2 regions of the Bradyrhizobium sp. McL0615 genome follow, and region 2 is predicted to be linked to the other one. Evidence: riboswitches for the same ligand, from Rfam matches in the RefSeq annotation. Region 2 holds a riboswitch; the other holds the start of a gene.
What was found. A riboswitch is a leader RNA that binds a small molecule or an ion and turns the genes downstream of it on or off. The one in region 2 is predicted to bind thiamine pyrophosphate.
Positions count from the first base shown of each region.

Region 1: it holds a riboswitch for thiamine pyrophosphate, as region 2 does, so the genes downstream of both, ACPPVP_RS06835 (O-methyltransferase) here and ACPPVP_RS35825 (FAD-dependent oxidoreductase) in region 2, are expected to answer to the same signal.

Region 1 is NZ_CP188254.1:1,439,962-1,451,538, reverse strand. It holds gene ACPPVP_RS06870 (ABC transporter ATP-binding protein) at 1-370, opposite strand, end outside; gene ACPPVP_RS06865 (GlcG/HbpS family heme-binding protein) at 539-1,039, shown strand; gene ACPPVP_RS06860 (superoxide dismutase) at 1,091-1,687, opposite strand; gene ACPPVP_RS06855 (adenylate/guanylate cyclase domain-containing protein) at 2,144-3,160, opposite strand; gene ACPPVP_RS06850 (glycerol-3-phosphate dehydrogenase) at 3,174-4,643, opposite strand; partial or broken gene ACPPVP_RS06845 (ABC transporter ATP-binding protein) at 4,772-4,950, opposite strand; gene ACPPVP_RS06840 (multidrug effflux MFS transporter) at 4,975-6,177, opposite strand; gene ACPPVP_RS06835 (O-methyltransferase) at 6,236-6,910, opposite strand; TPP riboswitch at 6,901-6,994, opposite strand; gene ACPPVP_RS06830 (ABC-F family ATP-binding cassette domain-containing protein) at 7,221-8,768, opposite strand; gene ACPPVP_RS06825 (sensor domain-containing protein) at 9,148-11,577, opposite strand, start outside.
Region 2 is NZ_CP188254.1:7,448,069-7,459,645, reverse strand. It holds gene ACPPVP_RS35835 (thiazole synthase) at 1-750, opposite strand, end outside; gene thiS (sulfur carrier protein ThiS) at 1,072-1,269, opposite strand; gene ACPPVP_RS35825 (FAD-dependent oxidoreductase) at 1,260-2,270, opposite strand; TPP riboswitch at 2,258-2,387, opposite strand; gene ACPPVP_RS35820 (transglycosylase SLT domain-containing protein) at 2,502-3,026, opposite strand; gene ACPPVP_RS35815 (hypothetical protein) at 3,377-3,571, shown strand; gene ACPPVP_RS35810 (ATP-binding protein) at 3,581-4,909, opposite strand; gene ACPPVP_RS35805 (response regulator) at 4,912-5,661, opposite strand; gene ACPPVP_RS35800 (hypothetical protein) at 5,878-6,447, shown strand; gene ACPPVP_RS35795 (PRC-barrel domain-containing protein) at 6,583-6,960, shown strand; gene ACPPVP_RS35790 (PRC-barrel domain-containing protein) at 7,081-7,617, shown strand; gene ACPPVP_RS35785 (dodecin family protein) at 7,829-8,044, shown strand; gene ACPPVP_RS35780 (DUF4403 family protein) at 8,190-9,758, opposite strand; gene ACPPVP_RS35775 (hypothetical protein) at 9,959-10,324, opposite strand; gene ACPPVP_RS35770 (hypothetical protein) at 10,321-10,755, opposite strand; gene ACPPVP_RS35765 (metallophosphoesterase family protein) at 10,817-11,577, opposite strand, start outside.

The DNA.
Region 1 (11,577 bases), 2.8 Mb from region 2:
CAAACGCGATATTGTCCCGCACGTTGAGATGCGGGAACAACGCGTAGTTCTGGAACATCATATTGACCGGCCGTTCGTGCGGCAGCACCGGCGCGATATCGCGGCCGCCAAGCTGGATGCGGCCCTCGTCGGGCGTCTCAAAGCCGGCGAGCATCCGCAGCAGCGTGGTCTTGCCGCAGCCGCTCGGGCCCAACAGCGCAAAGAACTCACCCGCCCGGATGTCGAGCGAGAGCCGGTCCACCGCGCGGAAGGTACCGAAATTCTTGGAGACCCCCTCGATGCGGAGCAACGGCACATCGGCCGCTACGTCGGCGGGTGCCGCCGATGCGTCGATATTTGGCCTGTCGATTTCAGGCGATTCCTCAGTCATATGATCTGCCAGCCCCGTCGTGCAGCGCACGCTAGCGGTGGATCGGCATCGGCTCAACCGGCCCCGAAGAAGCGGCCACAATATTCTGGATGGAGGTGCCGTCTCTGCTAAGGTTCGGAGCGCAGAAAACCGGCCGCCGCGGCAATACGAAGGATCGGGAGGCATTCGATGACCGTTCGGAATCTGCTGGCCGTAACGGCGATTGCTTCCCTGCTCGCCGGCGCGGCCGCCGCACAGGAAGCCCTCGTGAGCTACAAATCGTTGAGCCCCGAACTGGCGCTCGATCTGGCGCGCGCGACGCTGGCGGATTGCAGAAAGCGCGGGTTTCAGGTGACGGTCGCCGTCGTTGACCGCTTCGGTGTCACGCAAGTCTTGCTGCGCGACCGCTTCGCAGGTCCTCATACCGTACCCACCGCTTCAGGTAAGGCATGGACCGCGGCCAGCTTCCGCACCAGCACGACCGAACTCAACGCCATCAGCCAGCCTGGGATGATGCAGGCCGGAATCCGCAACCTCCCCGGCGCCGTCATCGTCGGCGGCGGGTTGACGGTCGAAGCGGCAGGCACGCTGCTGGGCGCCGTCGGCGTGTCAGGAGCCCCCGGCGGCGACGCGGACGAGGCCTGTGCCAAGGCAGGCATCGAGGCCGTGCGCGACCGGCTCGATTTCTAGGGCTGCATCTGCGTCGAAGACGTAGCGTTCAGCTTTTGCCTCACCGCCCGATCACCCCTCGCGGCTGACCCGGTCGTACAGCTTCGCTGCGTTATCCCAATTGATGGCCTCCATGAAGGCATCGACATACGCACCAGCCTTGGCGCCATAATCCATGTGATAGGCGTGTTCGTACATGTCGAGCGCAATCACCGGCCCGCCGCCGGCGACGGCATTGGTGTGATCGGCTGCCCATTGATTGACCAGTCGCTTGTCACGAGGCGAATAAGACAGCAGTACCCAGCCGGAACCGCCGCCTTCCGCCTTGCCCATCGCGGAGAATTCGGTGCGCCAGCGATCGACGCTGCCGAAATCGCGCACAATCGCGTCTCCCAGCGAGCCGCTTGCTGCCCCGCCGCCACCGAGGCTGTCGAAATAGGCCTCGTGCAAAATCATGGAGTTCATCGCGACCAGTTCTTCGCGCTTGAGGCCGTTGATCAGGAAATTCGGCGCCTTGGCAAAGTCCAGTTCCGCCAGTTGGATAGCGATTGCGTTCAAACGCTTCACCGCGCCTACATAATTGTTCTCATAGTGGCTTATGAGAATTTTCTCGGAAATTCCCTTCACCGACTTCGGATCGAGCGAGAACGGCTTGATCTCATAGGCCATGCGCTTTGCTCCGGGTTGCTGCGCGGTCTCCGCATTCGCCGATCGTTCACCGAGCGTCGAAGCCGCTGCGATCCCGGCGAACAGCCCAGCACCCTTGATGAAGTCCCGACGTTCCATGTTTTCTGCCATCGTTCACTCTCCGAGTTTGCCCTAGCCCCAGATTCGTCGCGACGCTCATCGCAGCTCCGATGCGCCACGGGCATATCGTCGTCGCGGCGGCATGAGAAAAAGCGTGAAATGAGATCGGATTGGCGGCTGACACACTGCGTCCCTGGATGGTTTTCAAAACCGGACGCGATTCTTCGGCATGTCGCCTCGTGGGGAGATCGCTTCCCCATGGCAAGGATGACACCAGCGGGGGCCTGCCTTGTCAATCTCGCTCGCTGTAACAATCAGGCGACGGAACCCTGGTCGCGGCAGGCGCAGCGGGAGAAGCTGCCGACGCCTTCCGTGAGATCAGCTACGACGCTCGACGGAAAATACCTCGATGGCGGCGGCACGCCCCCGCAAGCGGACCTCCCCAAGTGCTTCGACGGCGAAAGCCGGCTTGAGCTTCATGCGGCCCAACAAGTCTGCAGACACCAGCAAATTCCGGCCAACCTCCTTGCAGTGCTCTTGCAGCCGCGCTGTCACGTTCACGGTATCGCCGAAATAGGCCAACTGGCGGCGCGAGTTGCCGCACTCGCTGATCACTACATGACCGGCATGCAGGCCAGCCCGGAAACTCGGCACCATGCCGAACTCCTGCCGGTACGATTCTGCCCGTTCGGCGATGCCGTCGGCAATCGCGAAGAAGCAGTCGATGCAGCGTCCGCCCGACATCCGCTCATCGAGCGGCCATGTCACGATGACCTCATCGCCGACATAGGCGTGGACTTCTCCACCATGCGCGACGATCGCGCCGTCGATGTCGAAGAAGAAGCGGGTGAGCAGGCCTTGCACGCGCAGTTCTCCCATCGACTCGGCGAGCGAGGTCGAATTTGCGAGATCGAGGAACATCAACACGCGCGCTTCACGCACCGGGCTTCGATAGCGACCGAGCGCCACATTGAACAGCACGCGGCTGCCGATCAGCCGTGTCAGCTCAAAAATCGCTCCGACCAGAAGAGCCCCGAAGAATGAGATCGCCACGATCGTGGGAAATGTATCGACCAACCAGTGGGCTTCGATCCGATGCCAATGAAGCAGCGGTTCCAGGCCCAGAATGGCCAAAGCGACGACGACGGCCATGACCGCGGAACGCATCGCCAGATCCATCAGCAGCGGCCATCTGCTGATCCATTCACTTCGCCGCGAAACAAAATAAAGATGGGTAGCCCAGCCGGCGAGCGCCACGCCCATACCGTGGAAGCCGCTTCCCAGATAGTTCACCACCGACGCTTCTAGCGGATCGTCCACGAAGTAGCGAACGGTCATCCCAAGCAACAGGCCGAATACAGCGACGACTACGGTCGGGATGATGGAGCGATGCATATGCGGTCCATATTCACGTCGCCGCCGCCATGAACGCCGCCAGCGCCTCGCGATCGGATGGCGGCATCGTAAGGCCGAGTTTTGAGCGGCGCCACAGGATGTCATCCGGAAAACGCGCCCATTCCTTTTGCATGAGATAGCGCACTTCGGCGCCCGTCAATTCCGGCCCAAAGGCTAGGCCGAGGTCGCCGCGCTCCTTGGCGTCGCCAAGGATCGCCTTGGCGTTCGACCCGTAGGCCCCGACCAGACGCCTCGCCTGCTCCTCGCCGAGAAACCGCCAGCGGTCGCGCACCTCGTCGACCTGGCTGTCAAAACGGTCCCAGGCAAAATCGCCGCCGGGCAGCGGCGCCTTCGTGGTCCAGCGCGCCGACATCGGATAGAACGGCGCCAGCTTCGATACCGCCCGCTCCGCACGCAGCCGCGAGGTGGTGACGTCGCCGCCGAAAACCGTGATCAGCGGCGCCTTGCCGCGTCCGTAGTCGAGCGCCATCGCCCCGTCGCGCGACGCAAGCCTGCCTGCGGGCTTCATCACCATGTTGGCGCCAGAAAGCGTGCGCACCACGTCGACCGTCTCGATCCGCTCGCGGAAATAGCGGTTCGCGGCATCGCAGAGATAAGCGACGTCGCCAGCCGCCATCGCGACGATGGCCGGATCGCCCTTGAAGGCATGGCTGGCGGTGCCGATCAGGGTAAAATCGCGTTCATAGGGGCTTGCGAAAATCAGCCGTCCGTCGCTGTTCTGGAACACATAGACATTGTCGCTGTCGAACAGCCGGCGGACCACGATCTGGTCCATCTGTACGGCGGCAACCTTCGGCGGCGGCACGCGCAAGATCGTCTCGGCGACCGACGACATCCAGGCGCCGGTGGCGTTCGCGACCGCCCTAGCCGTGACAATCTGGCGAAAGCCGCGATCTTTCGTCACCAGCCGCCACTCCCTGCCGCGTTCGGCCCGGGTGCAGCGTGCGCCGGTGCGAATCACCGCGCCGCGCGCCGCGGCATCGACGGCGGTGAGAACCACCAGCCGGGTATCGTCCACGACGCAGTCGGAATACTCAAAGGCGGTGCCGAACGGCCGTTTCAGCGCGTTGCCGACGGGATGATGGGTGACATCGACGGTCGCCGAGGCCGGCAGGCCGCTGCGCGAGGCCAGCCGGTCATACAACAGCAGCCATGAGCGCAACTGCCAGGGCGGACGTTCGTCCGAATGGGCGGGGATCGCAAACCGCATCGGGCGCACCAGATGCGGCGCGATCCTGAGCCAGACGTCGCGCTCGGCAAGCGCCGAACGGACGCGAAGGAAATGCCGGCGCTCCAGATCAGCCAGATCGCCATGGACCAGCCGTGGCGAGGCAGAGGAGGCGCCCGCGCCGAGATCGCCCTGCTCCAGCAGGATGACGCGCAAGCCGCGTCCAGCGGCGTCGCGCGCGATGCTGACGCCGTTCAATCCGCCGCCAATGATCGCGAGATCGTAGTCCGCCATACGAAAGGGGTACTGTAGGGATGCTGAGTTCACTACACTAGGTCATGATGGCCAAAAGTGGATGTCGCTCCTGTAAATGAATCAAGTCCGGGCAAGAACTAGCCCGTTGGCCCGATCGATGCGAAGAATCAATCCGGTCCTTCCAGTTCCACCAGCTTCTTCCTTTCGATCAGCCAGAACCGGCTTCCCACTGTCTGTACGAAGTTGCGGTCGTGTGAAACCGGCAGCTGGCCTGATGCTGCAGCAGTTCGCCTTCCAGCGCTTCCTGCCCCTCGATATCCAGGTGGTTGGTGGGCTCATCGAGCAGACCAGCGCCTGTGATGGCCCGCGACTACATTTTGGTTGCCTCGGGTCCATGACGATCAAGCCGATGCACGAATAGCGCCGCCAGCAACGCCATCGCGGACGATAGAAACATCATTCCGAGCAAGACAAATGCCGAGTTTGATTCGCTGAGAATAGTGCTGGTGATTCCGGACATCAGGGCCCCACCTGCGCCTGAAAGGGCACCCGATAGTCCGGCAGCGCTTCCGACCAGTTCGGGCCGAACAGACATCGCGCCAGCGTTACTGCTCGGCATCGAGACGCCGTTTCCGAAACCGAGAAAAACGCAAGCGCCAAACAAGGACACCTCGTGCACGAATCCGGCGAGGAGCAACCCCAGCCCCGACGCTAGTCCGACACAGGCGACAAGCCTGCCCACGACCATCATCGTCGTAAGTGGAAAGCGCGCAGCAAATTGACCTGACACGAAACTGCCGATGATAAAGCCTGCGGCGGTGCTTCCCATATAAACTCCAAGCTTCGCCGGCGACATCCGAAACACCGTTGTTGCCACGAGAGGCGCGGCCGAAAGAAAGGCGTAAAGTGCACCGATTGAAAACGCCATGCACAGTGAGTAACCCCAAAATCGCCGAGACCGGAACAAACTGGGGAATGCCTGAAACTGCTTCGTGAACGTCTCTGAAGGGTTCTTGTTGGTCTCGGCTAGATCGAGCCAGCACAAGGCCAGCATGGCCGCGCCAAAGACAAGGAACGCCCAAAAGTTCGAGCGCCAGCCAAACAGTTGATCCAACGTTCCTCCTAACGTTGGGGCCACCATTGGCGCGATCGCCCACGCGATCGATAAATAGCCCATGAGGCTTGCCGCTTTCTGTGGCGGTTCCGCATCCCGGATGATCACGCGCGACAGCGCTAATCCGGAGACTATTGCGGCCTGCATCGTGCGAAAGAGCAGAAACGTCCAGACGTCTGTCGCCAGCAAACAGCCGAGCGATGCGCAGACGAAGATCGCGAGACTTACGAGGATCACTGGTCGCCGGCCGACCCTGTCCGACAAGGGACCGATCAGGAGTTGCAGCACTGTCGTCGTCCCGGCGTAGCCGGCAATCGATACGTTCGCGAGCAAACCATAACCGGCATGAAATTCGCCGGCGATTGCCGATAGCGACGGGAGAAACATGTTTAGCGAAACGACCGAGAGACTGCTGAGCAGGATCAGCGTGAACAATTTCGGTCGTGTGGAGGAAGCCATGCGCAACTTTCCAGTCCCCGATTGGCTGACGAACAGCAACGTCCGTGGCTTAAGCCTTCTAGCAGCGAACCGACATTTCCAGGCCGCCGTCGAATGGCAAAGTCATCGTCGTGAAGCGGTTGGTCGGATCATTCAGGAACTCGAAATAATCTGCATAGAATGCTCGATGCTCCCTCGTGTTATCGCTTACAACGACGGCACCATACGCGAGATGCGGTGCGATGAGTTCTAATGCAGGCAGCGCCATCGCAATCCAAACGTCCATCAGCACGAAATCGATGGGGCCGTCGATCTGCTTCAACGTCTGTCGAAGATCCCCCTCGCGGAGCTGGATGAAGCTGCTCAAACCTGATCGTGCAAAATTCTCTCGAGCGGCGGCAGCCTTACTGGGCTCGTGCTCAGTTCCGATAACCGCACCTGAGCCACCTAATTCGGCGACATTGTCGCGCACCGCGGCCGCTAGGTAGAGTGTTGAGACACCATACGAAGTGCCGACCTCGACAATCCGGCAAGCCTTTTTGGCACGGCAAAGCTGGTAGCAAAACTCCGCCTTGTCGCGGTCTAGCGCAACAAGCTTGTTGTTACGAAAGGCGCGAATCTCCTCAGCACTTGGAGAATCACTAGCACCGCCTCGTCGCGCTTCGAAAGCAACGATCTCCACCTTTTGCTCGTCACTCTCGGCATGGAGTGTGTCCAGCAAAGCCTGCAGACGCTCGTCGCCAACAACCAGCATGATTGTCTCCCTTCGCTGGCATTACCCAGGCAGGTTCAGCGGGTGTGATCTCAGCCCGTACTGCGGGCACCCCGGATACGGCAAGGTTTCAGGTTGAAAGTGTAGCGTCAAGCTCTTTGGCGCTGATGTGGCGATGTCTCTTGTCGGTCACGCGTTGCCTTCGCGTTCTACGTAACGCAGCGCCAGCAACTGACATGTGTTCGAATTTGCCGATTGCCGGTCGCGCCGTCAAACGAACACCGCGCGCAATGGCGCGGCGGGTGCCCAAGCCACTGTGAATAGGCCGTGTTCGTCCTGCCCTCTCGACATTTTACCGAAGGGTCCAACTGTCAGAAGTCCGGTCACCCATTGACGCGAAGAAACGCTCCGGTGCGACGAGTTCCACCAGCTTCTTCTTTTCGATCAGCCAGAACCGGTTTCCCACGGCTCGCACGAAGTTGCGGTCGTGCGAAACCAGCAGGCAGCTGGCCTGATGTTCCAACAATTCGTCTTCCAGCGCTTCCTGTCCCTCGATATCCAGGTGGTTGGTAGGCTCATCCAGCAGATAGAAGTTCGGCTGGGCAAGCCGCAGCAGCAGCATGCCGAGACGCGCCTTCTGTCCACCGGACAGCCGGCCGATCGGACGGCCTTGCATCGCAACCGGCAGGCCTGCGCCGGCGAGCAATGCGCGCGCATGCTGATCGCCGACCGCGAATCGGCTGACAAGCGCGTGCATCGGCGTGTCGGCATCGGAAAGATCGGCAAGATTCTGTTCGCAATAGCCGAGCGCAAGCGACTGCGTCACCTTGATGCCGGCCGGCATGGCTTCCGGGTTTTCGATCGCCTGACGCAGTATCGCCACGAGCCGGGTCTTGCCGGCCCCGTTCGGCCCCAATAGCACGATCCGGTCGCCCTTGCAGATGAACTGCTTGCCGGTCTTGAACAGCAACCTGCCGTCGGGGGTGGCGACGGCGGCATCGTCCAGCGCAATCAGAACCCTGGCGTGCATTCCGCGGTTGGCTAGCTTGATCGTCCCTGCGGAGCGCTCCAGATGGGCGGGCTTTGCCGCATCTTCCAGCTTCTCGGCCCGCTGCTTCAGTTGCTTGGTCTTCTGCAACAGAAGGTCGCTGCCGGAATTGATGCCGATATTGTTGAGCTTGGCAGCGTGCTGACGAAGCTGCTCGGCAGCCTTCAGGTCACGCCGGTAGCGCCTTTCCTCCGACGCATCCGCCTCACTGAGCGCGGCACGCGCCTGCGTATAGGACAACGAAAATATTGGCGACCGCTCGGGCCGCAAAAATACCGTGCGGTTGGTGGTGGCGTCGAGAAAGGCGCGGTCATGGCTCGCGATCACGACCGGCATATCCCGTGGCAGCGCGTTCAGCCGGGCTTCGAGCTGACAGATCCTGGCGAGATCCAGATGGTTGGTCGGCTCGTCGAGCAACAACACATCGGCCTCGGCCACCACGACGCGGGCAAGCATGGCAAACCGCTGCCAGCCGCCGCTCAATTGCTTCAGCGGCCGCTGCCACAGCGCCTCGGGCACCCCGAGCGATTCCAGGGCAACATCGACCCTCCAGCCTTCACTTGCCCGTCGTTCAACGGGAAGCATGTCGAGCACCGCCGTATGGAACGGCGTGTCCGCCAGCGCGGACGGGACATCCTGCTCGACATAGCCGATGGTCAGCCCGCGCGATCTGGTGATCGCGCCTTCATTCGGCTCCGCCGCGCCTGCAATGCATCGCAGTAAGGTGGACTTGCCGCGCCCGTTGGCGGCGACGAGCCCGATGCGGTCACCTGCATTGACGGAAAGGTCCAGCCGGGAAAACAGCGGCGCGCTCAGAGTCACGCCGAGATTGCGAATATTGATAAGGGTCATGGTCGTTCCCTGGTCTTGCCGGCCAACACGGCGTCCGGGGCATGCAGCCATCATCGGATGTCCGTGCGGGAGCGCGGCGAGCTACACAAAGGCAGGCGCGAACGATCAGACGTTCGACGCCGCATTGCGACGGGGGCAGACCAGGAGGAGATTACGGAAAAGTCTCTGGTCAGCCCTGCAAACGCATTTGCAGGGCGTTGACGGGGCCACGCTGGCGAAAGTGCCGGAAAATTGTCGTCACCGCGCAGCCCTCCTTTCTCGATCAGGTACCGGGCCAAAAATAGCCGGGCCCTCAAGGGAAGGCAAGTCAGGGTCTGGTCGAAATCAAATCGCCGCTCCGGGCCTTGCGGCCGATGCAGCGTGGCTGGATTTCGCGAAATCAGGCGCTGGCGAGCTTGCGCGCGGTTTCGCCGCCGTTGGCGGCGCTGCGGCCGACCAGCGCGGCGTAGTGCCCGATCGGCTGGGGCTTGCCGAGGAAATAGCCCTGCACCGCATCGCAGCCCTCGTCCGCGAGGAAGCTGAGCTGCTCCTGGGTCTCGACGCCTTCGGCAACGATCGACATTTCGAGGCCATGGCCGAGATCGATGACGGCGCGCACGATCGCCGCCGACTGCGGATTGCGTCCGAGATTCATGACGAAGGCGCGGTCGATCTTGATCTTGTCGAACGGGAACGCCTGCAGATAGCTCAGCGAGGAATAGCCGGAACCGAAATCGTCCATCGAGATCCGCACGCCGAGCGATTTCAACCGCCTCAACAAAGCAAGACCGCGGTCGAAGTCCTCGATCAGCACGCCTTCGGTGATTTCGAGTTCGAGCCGGTCGGGCGCCAGCCCGGTCTCGAGCAGGATCGAATGCACCAGGCTGACCACGTCGCCGTGCATGAACTGCGCCGGCGACAGGTTGACAGCGATCTGCATCGGCACCGGCCAGGAGGCGGCCTCCCGGCAGGCTTCGCGCAGGATCCAGACACCCATCTCGACGATCAGGCCGCTCTCTTCGGCAAGCGGGATGAACTCACCTGGCGACACGAAGCCGCGCATCGGATGCATCCAGCGCGCCAGCGCCTCGAAGCCGATGACCTTGCTGGCGGCAACCGTCGCCCCCGCCGCGGCCTGCGGCTGATAGTGCAACGACAATTCGCCGTTCTTGATCGCCATCGAGAGGTCCTGGTGCAGCACGCGGCGGTCGCGGATCTGCTGGTCCATCTCGGGCGCGAAAATGCTGATCGAGCCGCGCGACTTCTGCTTGGCGCGGAACAGCGCCGCACCGGAATTGGCGAGCAGCGAAGCCGCGTCCGAGCCGTGATGCGGAAATACCGAGATGCCGGTGGTGACGCCGGTGCGCACCGACTTGCCGTCGATCACGAATTCGTCCGACAGCGTTTGCGCGAGTTTTTCGGCGAGCGCATTGCCCGTATCCGGCTGCTTGCCGTCGATGATCAGGCCGAACTCGTCGCCGGACAGCCGGGCCACCACGCCGCCACTGGCGCAGGTCTGGATGCGGCCGCCGACCTCGATCAGGAGCTTGTCGCCCATCGCATGGCCGAACACGTCGTTGATTTCCTTCAGCCCGTCGAGGTCGACGCACAGCACCGCGAATTCCTCGTCGGTGCCGGCGCAGGCCTCGATCATCTGCGTAAGCGCCTGCAGGAAGGCGGCGCGGTTCGGCAGATCGGTCAGGCCGTCATGGTAGGCCATGTGCGCCATCCGCGATTCGGTCTGGCGGCGGTCGGTGACGTCCTCGTGGGTCTTGATCAGATATTGCGGGTCGCCAGCCTCGTCGAGCACGGTCATGCGGCGGGTCAGGAACAGCCGCAACCCGTCCTTGGTGGAGATCGGGTGCTCTTCGGTAAGCAGGCCGCGCTTCTTGATGGCGGCCTCGTCGCGCGCGATGATCAGCTTGGCTTCGCGCGGATTGAAGATGTCGGCGGCGGTCAGGCCGGTGGCATCCTCGCGGCGGCGATTGAGAATGGTCTCGGCGCTGCGGTTGGCGAGCAGATAGCGCCCGTCGCTGACGCGCTCGACGATCAGCGACACCGGGATGTTGTCGACCACCAGTTCGAGGAATTTCTTGGTACTCTCGAGCTCGCGCGACAGCGACCTTCGGTCGGTGACGTCGTCGAACAGCGTGATCAGGAATTCCGGCTTGTTGTCCTCGTTTCGCGCAACGACGCGATTGGAGGAGAGAACGCGCTCGTCGTCGCCCCGTTCGACCACGTATTCGTTGCGGTGATGGCCTTCCGGCGCCGTGAGCGCCGCCTGGTCCGCCAGCTCGATGCTCTTGGCGGTTTCGGGCTGGAAGATTTCGTCGGCGCGCTTGCCGATGACGTGATCGCGGGAGAAGCGCGAGAAGCGCTCGAATGCGCGATTGGCGAAGATATAGCGGCCGTCCTCGATGTTCTTGGCGGCGACGCAGACCGGAACGTTGTCGAGCACCGATTCCAGAAATTTGGTGGTCGATGCCAGCTTGCGCGACAGCTGGCGCTGCTCCGTGCAATCCTCATGCGTGCCGATCGTCCCGCCATTGGGCAGGCGGAAGATCTTCGAAAGCACCGATCGCCCGTCCGGCAGTTCGGTGACGACGCCTTCCGGGCGGCGGGCAAGCTTGCTGAATTCATCGACGGTAAGGTTGAGCAGGCCCCGCGTGCGGCGCAGTTCGGCCAGTTCGCGGCCGGTCATGGAGTTCGAAATCTCGGCGCGGTTGAGCCCGTACATTTCGAGAAAGCGGTCGTTGCAGAACACCACGCGGTTTTGTGCGTTGGTTATCATCACGCCCTGGTTGAGCGTGTTGAGCGCCGAGCTGATGAA
Region 2 (11,577 bases):
CACAGGGGTTGAGGGCGAGGCGAAGTCGCGGGCTTCCATCAGCCCGGCTTCATAAGCGGTGCGGCCGGCTTCCACGCCGAGGCGGAATGCGTTGGCCATCGCGACCGGGTCGGCGGCTTTGGCCACGGCGGTGTTGAGCAGCACGGCGTCGTAGCCGAGTTCGAGGGCGTGGGCGGCATGTGAGGGCGCGCCGAGGCCGGCGTCGACCACCAGCGTGATGTCGGGCAGGCGCTCGCGCATCAGCCTCAAGGCATCGCGGTTGGTGATGCCTTTTGCACTTCCGATCGGCGCGGCCCACGGCATCGCCACCTTGCAGCCGGCATCGACCAGCCGCATCGCGACCGAAAGGTCTTCGGTGCAATAGGGGAACACTTCAAAGCCGTCCTTGATCAGGATGGCGGCGGCTTCGACCAGGCCGACCACGTCGGGCTGCAGCGTGTCGTTGTCGGCGATCACCTCCAGCTTGATCCAGGGCGTTCCGAACAATTCGCGCGCCAGTTTTGCCGTCGTCACCGCCTCGCGCACGCTGCGGCAGCCGGCGGTGTTCGGCAGCACCGTGACGCCGAGCTCGCGGATCAGCGACCAGAACGCATCGCCGGTCTTGCCGCCGGCGGCTTCGCGCCGCAGCGACACGGTGACGATATTGGCTCCCGATGCGCGGATCGCGTCCTGCATGATCGCGGGCGAGGGGTACAAGGCCGTGCCGATCAGCAGGCGGGAGGAGAAGGTTTTGCCGTAGAAGTTGAGCATGCTCACGGTGTCTCCTCAAATGATCCTGTCGTCTCGACAACGCCACTCGTCATCCCCGCGAAGGCGGGGATCCAGTACGCCGGGAAGCCAGCGATCAAACCGATAGGCCGCGGAGTACTGGGTCGCCCGGTCAAGCCGGGCGATGACGGTTTGGCTCCCTCGCCCCGCGCTTGCGGGGAGAGGGTCGGGGTGAGGGGCTCTCTCCGCGAGTGTGATCTATCGATGGACCTGTACCCCCTCACCCGGATCGCAAGCGCGATCCGACCTCTCCCCGCAAGCGGGGAGAGGTTAAGGGAGACCGCGGCGCGATTCACCATCACTTCACCCTCCCTGCCGCGGCGTGATGATCTCGATCTCGTCGCCGCTCTTCAGCACAGTCTCCGCCCAGCGGTTTTTCGGCAGCACATCGTAATTCAGCGCGATCGCGAAATGCGTGCCTTCATATTCGAGCTCGCTGAGCAGGGCGTCGACGCGGGACGAGGCGATCTCCCGCTGCTCCCCATTGACGGTCACACGCATCGCATCACCTCATTGTCGATCGCGCCGCGCTGGACATAGCCAAGCGTCAGCTCGGCCAGCGCAGGCGCCAGCAGAAAGCCGTGGCGGTAAAGGCCGTTCACCGCGATCTTCTTGTCGACCGTGATGCGCGGTAGGTTATCCGGGTAGGCGGGACGAAGGCCCGAGCCGAATTCGACGATGCGCGCTTCGGCAAAGGCCGGGTGCACGGCATAGGCGGCGCCGAGCAGTTCCAGCGCCGAGCGCACGCTGACGCCGGTGTCCTCGGCCTCGATCGAGGTTGCGCCCAGCATGAATTTGTTGTCGCCGCGCGGGATCACGTAGAGCGGCCAGCGCGGATGGATCAGCCGCACCGGGCGCGACAGCTCGACCTCGGATGTCTCGACGATGATCATCTCGCCCTTGACGCCGCGCAATTCGGGCTGCTCGTCGCGGGCGGACAGACCGCGGCAGTCGATCACGATGCCGTCGAGATCTTCCGCGCTGGTGTCGCAGTCGAACTTGATGGTGCCGCCGGCGGCTTCGATCCGGGCATGCAGTTCGGGCAGCACTTTTCGCGGCTCGACATGACCTTCACCGGCATAGAACAGGCCGTCGCGGAAACGGCCGTCCAGCGACGGTTCGAGTTCGCTTAGCCCGTGCCCGTCGAGCCTGACATGGCCTGATGTCAGTTTCGCAAAGCGTTCGAAATCGGCGCGGTCGCGCGCATGCGCCACGACCAGCGAACCGTTGAACGGGGTGTTGGGAAAATGCTCGCGCCACAGGTCGAGCGAGCGGATGCCGAGCCGGCCGATCGCGGGCTCCGAGGTTTCGGCCTCGCACCAGGGCGCCAGCATGCCGCCGGCCCAGTGGCTGGTGGAAAGCGTCATATCGGCGTCACTGCGCTCATACAGAGTGACGGCATGGCCGGCCTGCGCGAACAGCAACGCCTGCCATGCGCCGGCAATGCCCGCGCCGATGATGGAAACGGGGGAATCCCCCCGCGGATCTGACTTCTGGTACATCCCTGTCCCTTCGCCGGCATGACCCGGATCAGGTTCAAAGGGTCACCGCGGTCCTGGGCTGAACTGCCCAAGCTTGCGGTATCTCAGCTCCTCATCGGAGCACCCCTCGGAACAGGGCTAATGTAGGCAGTTGGGCTGACGTGTCAACGCGGCTTTGCGGGAACTGCACCGCTGTCGCGCCTCGGACAGGCTGAACCGGGGCCCAAAACGCCGCTATTTGCAAAACCCCCGCTATTTGGAGGTCTGCATTGCGTTCGCCTCGGCGGGGACTTTCGCCGTTTCGACCGGCTTGGCGACGATTTTTGGCGGCGCATCACTCGCGAGCATCGGCGCGGCCACTTTGGGCTGTTCGAACCGCTGGCGTTTTGCCGCGTAGTAATAGCCGCTCGCATAATAACGCACGGCGCGGCTGTGATCGCCGTTGGCGGCGCGATAGGCGCCGGCGAGATATTTGACGCCCCAGGCGAGATTGGTGTCGGGATCGCGCAGGCCCGCGGCGTCACCGGTGTAGCCGAGGCCGCGCGCGGTCGGCAGCTTGATCTGCATCAGCCCGATGGTGCCGCCGCGCCCGACGAGGCCAGCATGATATTTGCTCTCACGCACGATCACGCGGTGCACCAGCGCTTCCGGCACGTTGTTGGCGCGCGCATGGCTTGCGACCATGCTGTCATACTGCGCGCGGCTCTGCGCCATCGCATCGGGCGAAACCAAGAGCGCTGCGGCGGCGGCGAACGCAAACGTCGGAAAACTTTTCATAAAAAAATCTCTGCGGACGGATGTTAACGACTGTTGGTTTGGGTAGTTCCATTACCGGGCGCAGATGTGGCGAAAAACCGACGACATCGCGGCGAGATCTTGCAGGCAGCGCATTCGTTAACGGACCAACGGTGGGCGCGCCGCGCAAATTGTTAGTGCGATGCATCGCGTCTGCTACGCGAACTGCGTCATGCCGACGCGCATGATTGTCGTGCAAATGAATCGATGAAAGTGTACAAGCGTTGCCGCCAGAATGTTTAGTTTTGACAGCAATCCTGTCTCATTCAACGACATAATAATCGTCGATCAAGCAAAACGTCGTCGGCAAGACGTCAAAAGGGAGATGCGCCATGGCTCGACTCGATTCCAGCTATCTGCCTCGCGGCAATCCCTGTGCGCAGTGTGGCAAGCCGATCCCGAGACCCGATTGGGTCGAGAGCAGTCCGGGCCGCACGTCCTTCCTCTGGTTCTGTCGCGCCTGCGATTATCGCTTCGAGGCGATCGCGATCTATGAGGAAGCGGATCCCGACGCGCTGGCAGCCTGACGCAACTATCTAGGCCGCAGCGCGGTCGCTGTTCTGGCGAACCGGCAATCGTATCCGAACCACCAGTCCATGTGGCTGCCGGTCGTGCAGCGACAGTGTGCCGCCATGCGCGGTTGCAATGGCGTTGGTGATCGAAAGACCGAGGCCGAAGCCTGCCGCTTCGTCCATGTTGCGGGCCTCGTCGCCGCGCACGAACGGCTCCAGCATGTTCTGCTTCAGCGCATCGGAAATGCCGGGGCCGTCGTCTTCGACGTCGATGGTGAGGTGATCCGCCAAGACGCGCAGCCGGATCACCGCCTCGGCGCCGAACCGCACGGCGTTCTCCACCAGATTGGTGACGGCGCGGTGCAGATCGTCCGGCCGCACCGTGGCCATAGCGTGCGCGGGGCCGTCATAGCCGACCTTGCGTCCCATGTCGGCGAACTGGTCGGTGATCAGCTGCAGCGTGCTGGCGACATCGGTCAGCGTCATGGCCTCCAACCTGCGGCCGTTGCGCAGGAACGACAGCACCGATTCCAGCATTGAGCGCATCTGGTCGAGGTCGTCGAGCATGCGGCTGCGGTGGGTCTCGTCCTCGATGAATTCGGAGCGCAGACGCATTCTTGTGATCGGCGTGCGCAGATCGTGGCTGATCGCGGCGAGCATTTTGGTGCGGTCGTCGATCAGGCCGGTGATGCGCTGGCGCATGCGATTGAGCGCGCGTGCGACCGAGCGGATTTCCTCCGGCCCGCGTTCGGGCAGCGGCGCCGCGCCGCCGTTGAGGCTGAAGCTCTCGGCGGCCTTGGCGAAGGACGACAAGGGCGCGGTCAATGCGCGGGCCGCCCACAGGCCCAGCAACGTGACGCTGATGACGGCAAACAGCAGCGTCATCATCCAGGGCCCGCCGAGAAATGGCGGCCGCGGCCGGTCCGGCAGGACGTTGGCCGAAATCAACATGCCGTCCGGCAAGCCGATGCCGAGCTTGCGGGGCTCGCCGCCCGCAAGCGGGAAGATGCGATAGTCATGGCCGAGACGCCGCTGCAGGCCGTGCGAGTTGAACCCGCTGGCTGCGTCCGCCGCAGGCATCGACCCGGAGGGAAGGATTTCGATGCCGAGCTGTGGAAAGGCGCGCGCGATGTCGGCGGACAGCCGCGACCGTTCGAAGGCGGGCGCGGCGCCGAGCAACTGCACGGACGCGGCAAGCTGGCCGTGGCCGCCGCGATCGAACGACGGATCCGGCTGGTCGGGCCGGTGCAGAAAAAAGCTCGCAGTGATGATCAGATGGAGGGCAGCGATCGAGACGACGACGAGGGCTGCAATCTGGCCGCTGATGCCGCGCAGATTCAAAAGGCCCATCATGATCAGTGGCCGGCGGCGGTCATCGCCTCGACGCTGGGTTCAACGCGCGGCGTGAACATGTAGCCGCCGGAGCGCACTGTCTTGATCATGGTGGCGGCTTGCGGATCGGCTTCGATCTTGCGACGGATGCGGCTGACCAGCACGTCGATCGAGCGTTCGAACGAGCCGGCATTGCGGCCCTGCGTGAGGTCGAGCAGGCTGTCGCGCGACAGCACCCGGCCGGGCCGCTCGCAGAATGTTCGCAGCAGGTCGAACTCGGCGCTGGTCATGGCGACGTGCGCGCCCTCGGGATTGCGCAACTCGCGTAGCCGGAAATCGATCCGCCAACCTGCAAATGCAAGCGCGGTCGCGCCCTCGGTGGCACTGGCGGTGAAGGCTATGGCCTGCCGGCGCAGCACCGCGTTGATCCGGGCCAGCAATTCGCGCGGGTTGAACGGCTTGGCCAGATAGTCGTCGGCGCCCATCTCCAGGCCGAGGATGCGATCGACGTCCTCGCCACGCGCGGTCAGCATGATGATCGGGGTCTGCGATTGCGCGCGCACCTTGCGGCACAGGCTGAGGCCGTCCTCGCCGGGCAGCATGACGTCGAGAATCAAGAGATCGACCCTGCGGTCGGTCATGGCGCGGGCCATCTCGCGGCCGTCGGCCGCGGTCGCCACGTTGCAGGCGTTGTTGCGCAGGTATTTTGCGATCAGCGACCGCGTCTCGCGATCGTCCTCAACGACAAGGATGTTGGGTATTGCCTGGGCCATACCGACCTTTTGTCGGTGATTCGGGCGTGCGTGCGAAGGATTTTTGTTTCCGGATGTTTCTGGATAACTCGGGGCAACACCGGGCAACAGGCGAGGGGGCGGGCGAAAATATCTCGTTAAGACCCGGAGCCCTACGGTCGATGCATGTTCCACGCGTACCTCGACGAATCACCTGACCATCCCCTGACGATCCCTTGATGATCCCTTGGAGCTATCATGACCTCGATCTCGGCGGCCTCGGCCCAGACCTACCAGTCGCCCCTCCAGAAGTTGCAGGATGAGTTGCAGTCCGAAGTAAACAGCGGTGCCATCAGTTCATCGGACAAGGACGCCTTGTCGGCTGCCCTGACCGATATCGATTCGGCGATGCAAGCCAGCCGCGCCAGCGACCAGGCCAGCGGCACGCGGCCGTCGCACGCCGACCTGAAATCGAAGATCGACGACCTTATCTCCGGCGAAGTTTCCAGTGGCAAGCTGACCAGCGATCAGGCCACCGAACTGCAGGGCGTCTTCAAGGCGGCGTTCGCCAAAGGACCCGGCGGCGCCGGCGGCCCGCACGGAGCCGGCGGTCCGCCTCCGGGAGGCCCGCCGCCTTCAGGCGACGCGTCCTCCAGCGACGACACATCCTCCTCGTCCTCGACATCGATCGACGACATCCTGAAGCAGTTCCTGCAATCATTGCAGGAGTCATTGTCGGCTTCGTCATCGACGTCCTATGGCGCGGCCGGCACGACTTCGAGCAGCAGCAACTCGTTCTCGGCGCTGTTGATCGACTACCAGAGCTGATTTTTCAAACCGCTTCCCCAAAGCTGCGCCTTGCAACCATCCTTTCCGGATAGGAAAGGATGGTTGTCTTGTTTCGCGGCGGCGGAACTGGCGACGCAGTGCAGCGTTGGTTCCCATTCACGTGTGGAGGGTACAATGGCAAGCGACGTCATGACCAAGCCGCATCAGCTGATCGCGAGCGACCGCGTCGAGGGGACCGCGGTGCGCCGGCCGAACGGGGACATGATCGGCCACATCGAACGGGTGATGATCGACAAGGTCACCGGTAAAGTATCCTATGCAATCCTGAGTTTCGGCGGGTTTCTCGGCATCGGGGCCAATCTGATTCCGTTGCCGTGGGGACGGCTTCGCTACAACACGAAGTTCGAAGCCTACGAACTCGACATCGATGATGAAGAGCTGAAGCGCGCGCCGTCGTTTCGTGCCGACAAGGATTTCGACTGGGGCGATCGCGCAAAGGAAGCCGAGCTGCATCGCTATTACGGCATGCCGCCTTACTGGGGCGGCTTCTGATGGCGCATCTGCGTTTCATCGTCGCGCGTCTTCGTTCCCGGTGTTCCCGATGAAATTCGTGGAACGCTTGTTGAAGTGACGGGTTTTCCCAGAGCGTTTCCGAACTGAGGAGAACCCATCATGTTAGCCAAATATGCCATCGCCGGCCTCGCGGGTTCCGCGCTGCTGGCCAGTGTCGCGTTCGCGCAGAGTCCGACTTCGTCTGCCAACACCGATCAGGCGACAAGCGCTGCGCCTGTGGCTGCGGCCGATACCTCGTCGTTCAAGGGCAACTGGCGGTCCTCGAAGCTGGTCGGCCTGAATGTGTACAATGATAGCAACGAAAGCCTCGGATCGATCAACGATCTCCTGACCGACAAGAGCGGCAACATCAAAGCCGTGGTGATCGGCGTCGGTGGCTTCCTCGGTGTCGGCGAGCATCTGGTTTCGGTCGCCTTCGACAAGGTGAAGTTCGTCGATGATCCGATAGCCTATACCGGCGCTTCAAGCGCACCCGCCCCCGGCGGCGCAAGGCCTTCGAGCACGACGACGACCGGTGCCGCGACGACGGCGCCTGCCGTGGTCAAGAAGAATCCGTGGTATCCGGACCACGCCATGCTGAGCGCGACAAAGGATCAGCTCAAGGCGATGCCGGAGTTCAAGTACTCGACCGAGTAAGCCATCGGTCGCACAGCAACGATCTTTACAAACGGCCGGACGGCGTAATTGCCGCCCGGCCGTTTGCTTTATGGGCGCACGCCGGCGCGTAACCGCTCGTAATGGTGCAGCGCATCCTATTCACGATGCGCGTCCCGATGTTAGGTTGTGTTGCGGCAGGAGCACCCTGCGTCCTGCCTTGCATTGACCCTTGCATCAACGGGAGGACGACATGCCTGATAGCGTCTACAAGGTCATCGAGCTGATCGGCACCAGCACGGAATCCTGGGAGAAGGCCGCTGCCGCCGCGGTCAACCGCGCCGGCGCGTCGCTGCGCGATCTGCGCGTCGCCGAGGTCGTGAAGCTGGATCTCCAACTGGATGCCAGCGGCAAGGTCGAAGCCTACCGCGCCAAGCTCAGCGTCTCGTTCAAGTTCGAGGGATCGTAAGCGAGGCATGCGTAGTAAGCGTAGGGTGGGCAAAGCGCAGCCCATTATTCCACCAACGGATCGCAATGCGAATGGTGGGCACGCTTTCGCTTTACCCACCCTACGGACTACGCAGCAATGACGGAGAGAGTTGCGCTGCTCGGCGCTACAATGCCGGCAGCGCGCTCACATAGACGTTGATCGCGCCTTCGGCTTCCGCGATGACGCGCAGCGTTTTGGAATCGAAGGCGATGTCGGCGAGCCGCAGCTTGCTGATCTCGGCGGAGACCCGCAGGCCTTCCTCGTTCTTCTGGAAATCGGCGATCGCGGCCGCAATCTTTCGCTGGGCGTTGGCGGCGAACGGTTTGAGGTCGATGGTCGCTTTTTCCGCCAGCGTCTTCTGCAGATGCGGGATCGCCGCGCGCGCCGCGGCGCCCAATAGCCCGAAGGCGGCCTCCGACTCGACGGCGAGCTCGATATCGGTCAGTCGCAGCGTCTGCTCGGCCTGATCGAGCACCGGCCTTCCCCAGATATGCACATTGGCTTCGCCGACGAGGCCCAGAAAACTCTTTTTTTCCTTGGCGCTCACCAATAGCGAAATCAGCAAGCGGTTGCCCGACGCCGCGACGCTGGCGCGCTTGACGGTGACGTCGACCGAGCCGGAACCATCTTCCGGAAAAGTCTTTCCGGCGAACTGCGCTTCAACGATCTTGTTGATCTCGGTGAAGGGCATATCGATGGGAACGCCAATCGCGACCCGTCCCGGTGTCGGCGGCACGATGGCGATGGTGGCGGGGAACGGGCAGGACGGCTTGGTCTCGGCCGGAGTGATACGGGTCTCCGCCTCGATGCCGAGCGTCAGCGTGAGGTTCGACGCGTCGATGCGCGGTTGCGCGGCAATCGCCCGGATGGGGCGCAATTCCAGCCACAGCGCCGGCATCGTCGAACCGGCCGTCGTGCCCTGCAGCGGGATCGAGCGGCAGGCCTTGGCCCACTGTACCCGCGCGTTCTGCTCGAAGGCCGGATCGTTGCGCATGCGCGCCTGCACCAGCGCGATCTGCTCGGCGACGTTCTTGTCGATCAATGGCTTCACCTGCGCAGGCACGTTGACGCGCGCGCCCGCCACGCTGAGGCTCGAGTCGTTGAGATTGACCTGTGCCGTCAAATTCGGCTCGATGCGCCAGTTCGGGGCGATCCTCGGCCGCGCCGATATGAGGACGTTGCCCTTGATCTCGGCGCTGGCGTTGAGGTTCTTGATGTTCACGCTGCCGATCTGCTTCGCGACGTTGCCGCCCAGCAGGCCGCCGAGCGCGTCGCCGACCGCACCCGTCGCCTTTGCCGACAGCGAGCCCGTGACATTGAGCGTTCCCGTCAGCGGCGTCGCCAGCGACAGCACGTCCTGCGCGCCGGTCGCGGTGATCGGCCCGCGCGAGGCGGTCCAGCCGATATCGGCATTCTGCAGGATCTGCGAGATCGGATTGTCGGCCTTGCCGGCGAAGTTGCGCGGCGCGCCGCGATCGGCGGCGTCGCGGATCGCCGACAGCGCAACCGCAATCGGCGCCATCACGGTGGATGCGCGCGGCGCCGGCGGCAGCGGCGGCAATTCGGCGAGCGCGGGCGGCTTGTTCGTGGCGCGCGGCGCGACGAAGTCCATCACCTTCAGGCTGGCTACAAACGAGACAATGACGACCGCGAGTGCAATCGAAATCGTCTTCAGATGCATCGGCAGACGCATCGTCCCCCCGGATCCCATTGAATTGCCCCACAACGTTCTACAGCGGCGGCGAGCGGCGCGCCACTGCGCAATAAGGCTGGCATTAGGGCGTGTACGCATAAATGCGCAGATCGGATGTCCGCTTCTAGGGGATAACGCGATAACATCTGCTCAGTGTGAGTATTTCCGCTTGTGACCCCATTGCGGAAGTCGCACCCAAGTCAGAGCCGAAACCAAGGCAGAGTGAGATAGACGCAAGCGATCATCGAAAGCGCAGGAATTAGCCACACCCATCCCGACCAGAAGTGTCGCACCGAACGCCCGGGTAACGACGCGGCAACAAGGCCTGCCATCAGTGCTCCGAGTGCAGCCGTCGTCGCCCATCCGTACCAGTACATTGCAGGAGCCAGAAACCCCATCGCGGGGTCGGCGACATCTCGTGAATGATGCGTACCTGTAAGTACGATGCCGAGCGACGGGAAAACAGTGAACAGAGCCAGATCCTTTGCGACGGCGACCACGTAGAGAACTGCGAATGTCGACCCGAACGCAAATGCAAAGCGGCGGAATGGGGCGGATGACGTCATGAGCCAAAACCCATGATGTTGTTAGCAACGTGACCGGACAGAAAGCCCCACCAAACGATGAAGGCAAGGATGGAAGTGAGCGCGGTGCGGATTCGGGTGGGCTCACCGGCAAGCGGGCGTCGCCAGCAAACCCAGTAGGCGGGCAGCAACGCTAACCCGATAGCGGCGAAATGTTCCTTGAGGTCGAAGAAGCCTAGGACATGCCAGTGGCCAGCGCGCTCTAGCTCGGGCCGCACATCCACACGAAAGTAAAGATAGACGAGCCCACCCAGCAAGGTGGAAACCGCATAGAGGACGACAACGGCGTTGGCGAACGAGGCCGAGGGTACCGAACGAAAGCGGCCGAAGAACGAGGCGGGCCGCGCGTGAGCCGCTTCCCAAGCCGCTAAAGTCTGGTGTGTTATCGCGCCAAGCAATGCGACCGCGACCAAGCCATGGATGATTAGGAAAACTGTCGCCAGAACCTCACTCCCGTAAACGCCTGCTTCCGGCTCACTTGAAGAGTTCCTCAACCCCGAATGGCTCTGCCGACCACGGCCGGAACCGATTGAGCGTGAATTTCGTCTTCTGGTCGGGCTGGACATCGACAAGTACGTAATTGTACTCCTCTTTCGGAGCCTGTCCCTTCCAGTAGAGGTCCGGCGGATAGTCAGCGGGTACCTTGATGCTCGTTCGACCGGGAAGGATTGGGTCTTGTTCCGCGCCCCCACCGCCCAGCATCAGATACTTCACCCCATCTACCTCGTAGAATTCCGTGGTGTGGACGTGCCCGTTCAACACGACCACTTCCATGTCCTTGGCATATGCCGCAATCACCTTGTGCGGGTTGTCGGGAGCCGGGATAGGACCTAGACCCGAGCGCGCAAAAACCGGATAATGGAAGACGATAAAGGTCTTCCGAATTCCATTCGCCTTCGCCTCGTCCATCCACTTCTGAAGTTGCGTCATCTGCTCTGCATACTTCGGCCGATCAGCGTCCCATAGTGACGGCGAACGGTAGTCGTACTTGCCGCTCCACAGATAGATAAAGCGGGTGCCCTTGAAGTCGAATTTGTAGATGAGGTTTTCCGGCGTGACACCGAACTTCTTCAGATAGGGCACCGCCGAAAGAACGCCCTCGATTTTCGGATCGGCCCATATCTCATGATTGCCCACACTCATGAAAAATCGCCCATCCAACCCGGCTGCGCGCATCTCATCATCTGGCGCCGGTAGCTTCTTCAACATCGTATCGTTCACGCGTTTCCAGTATG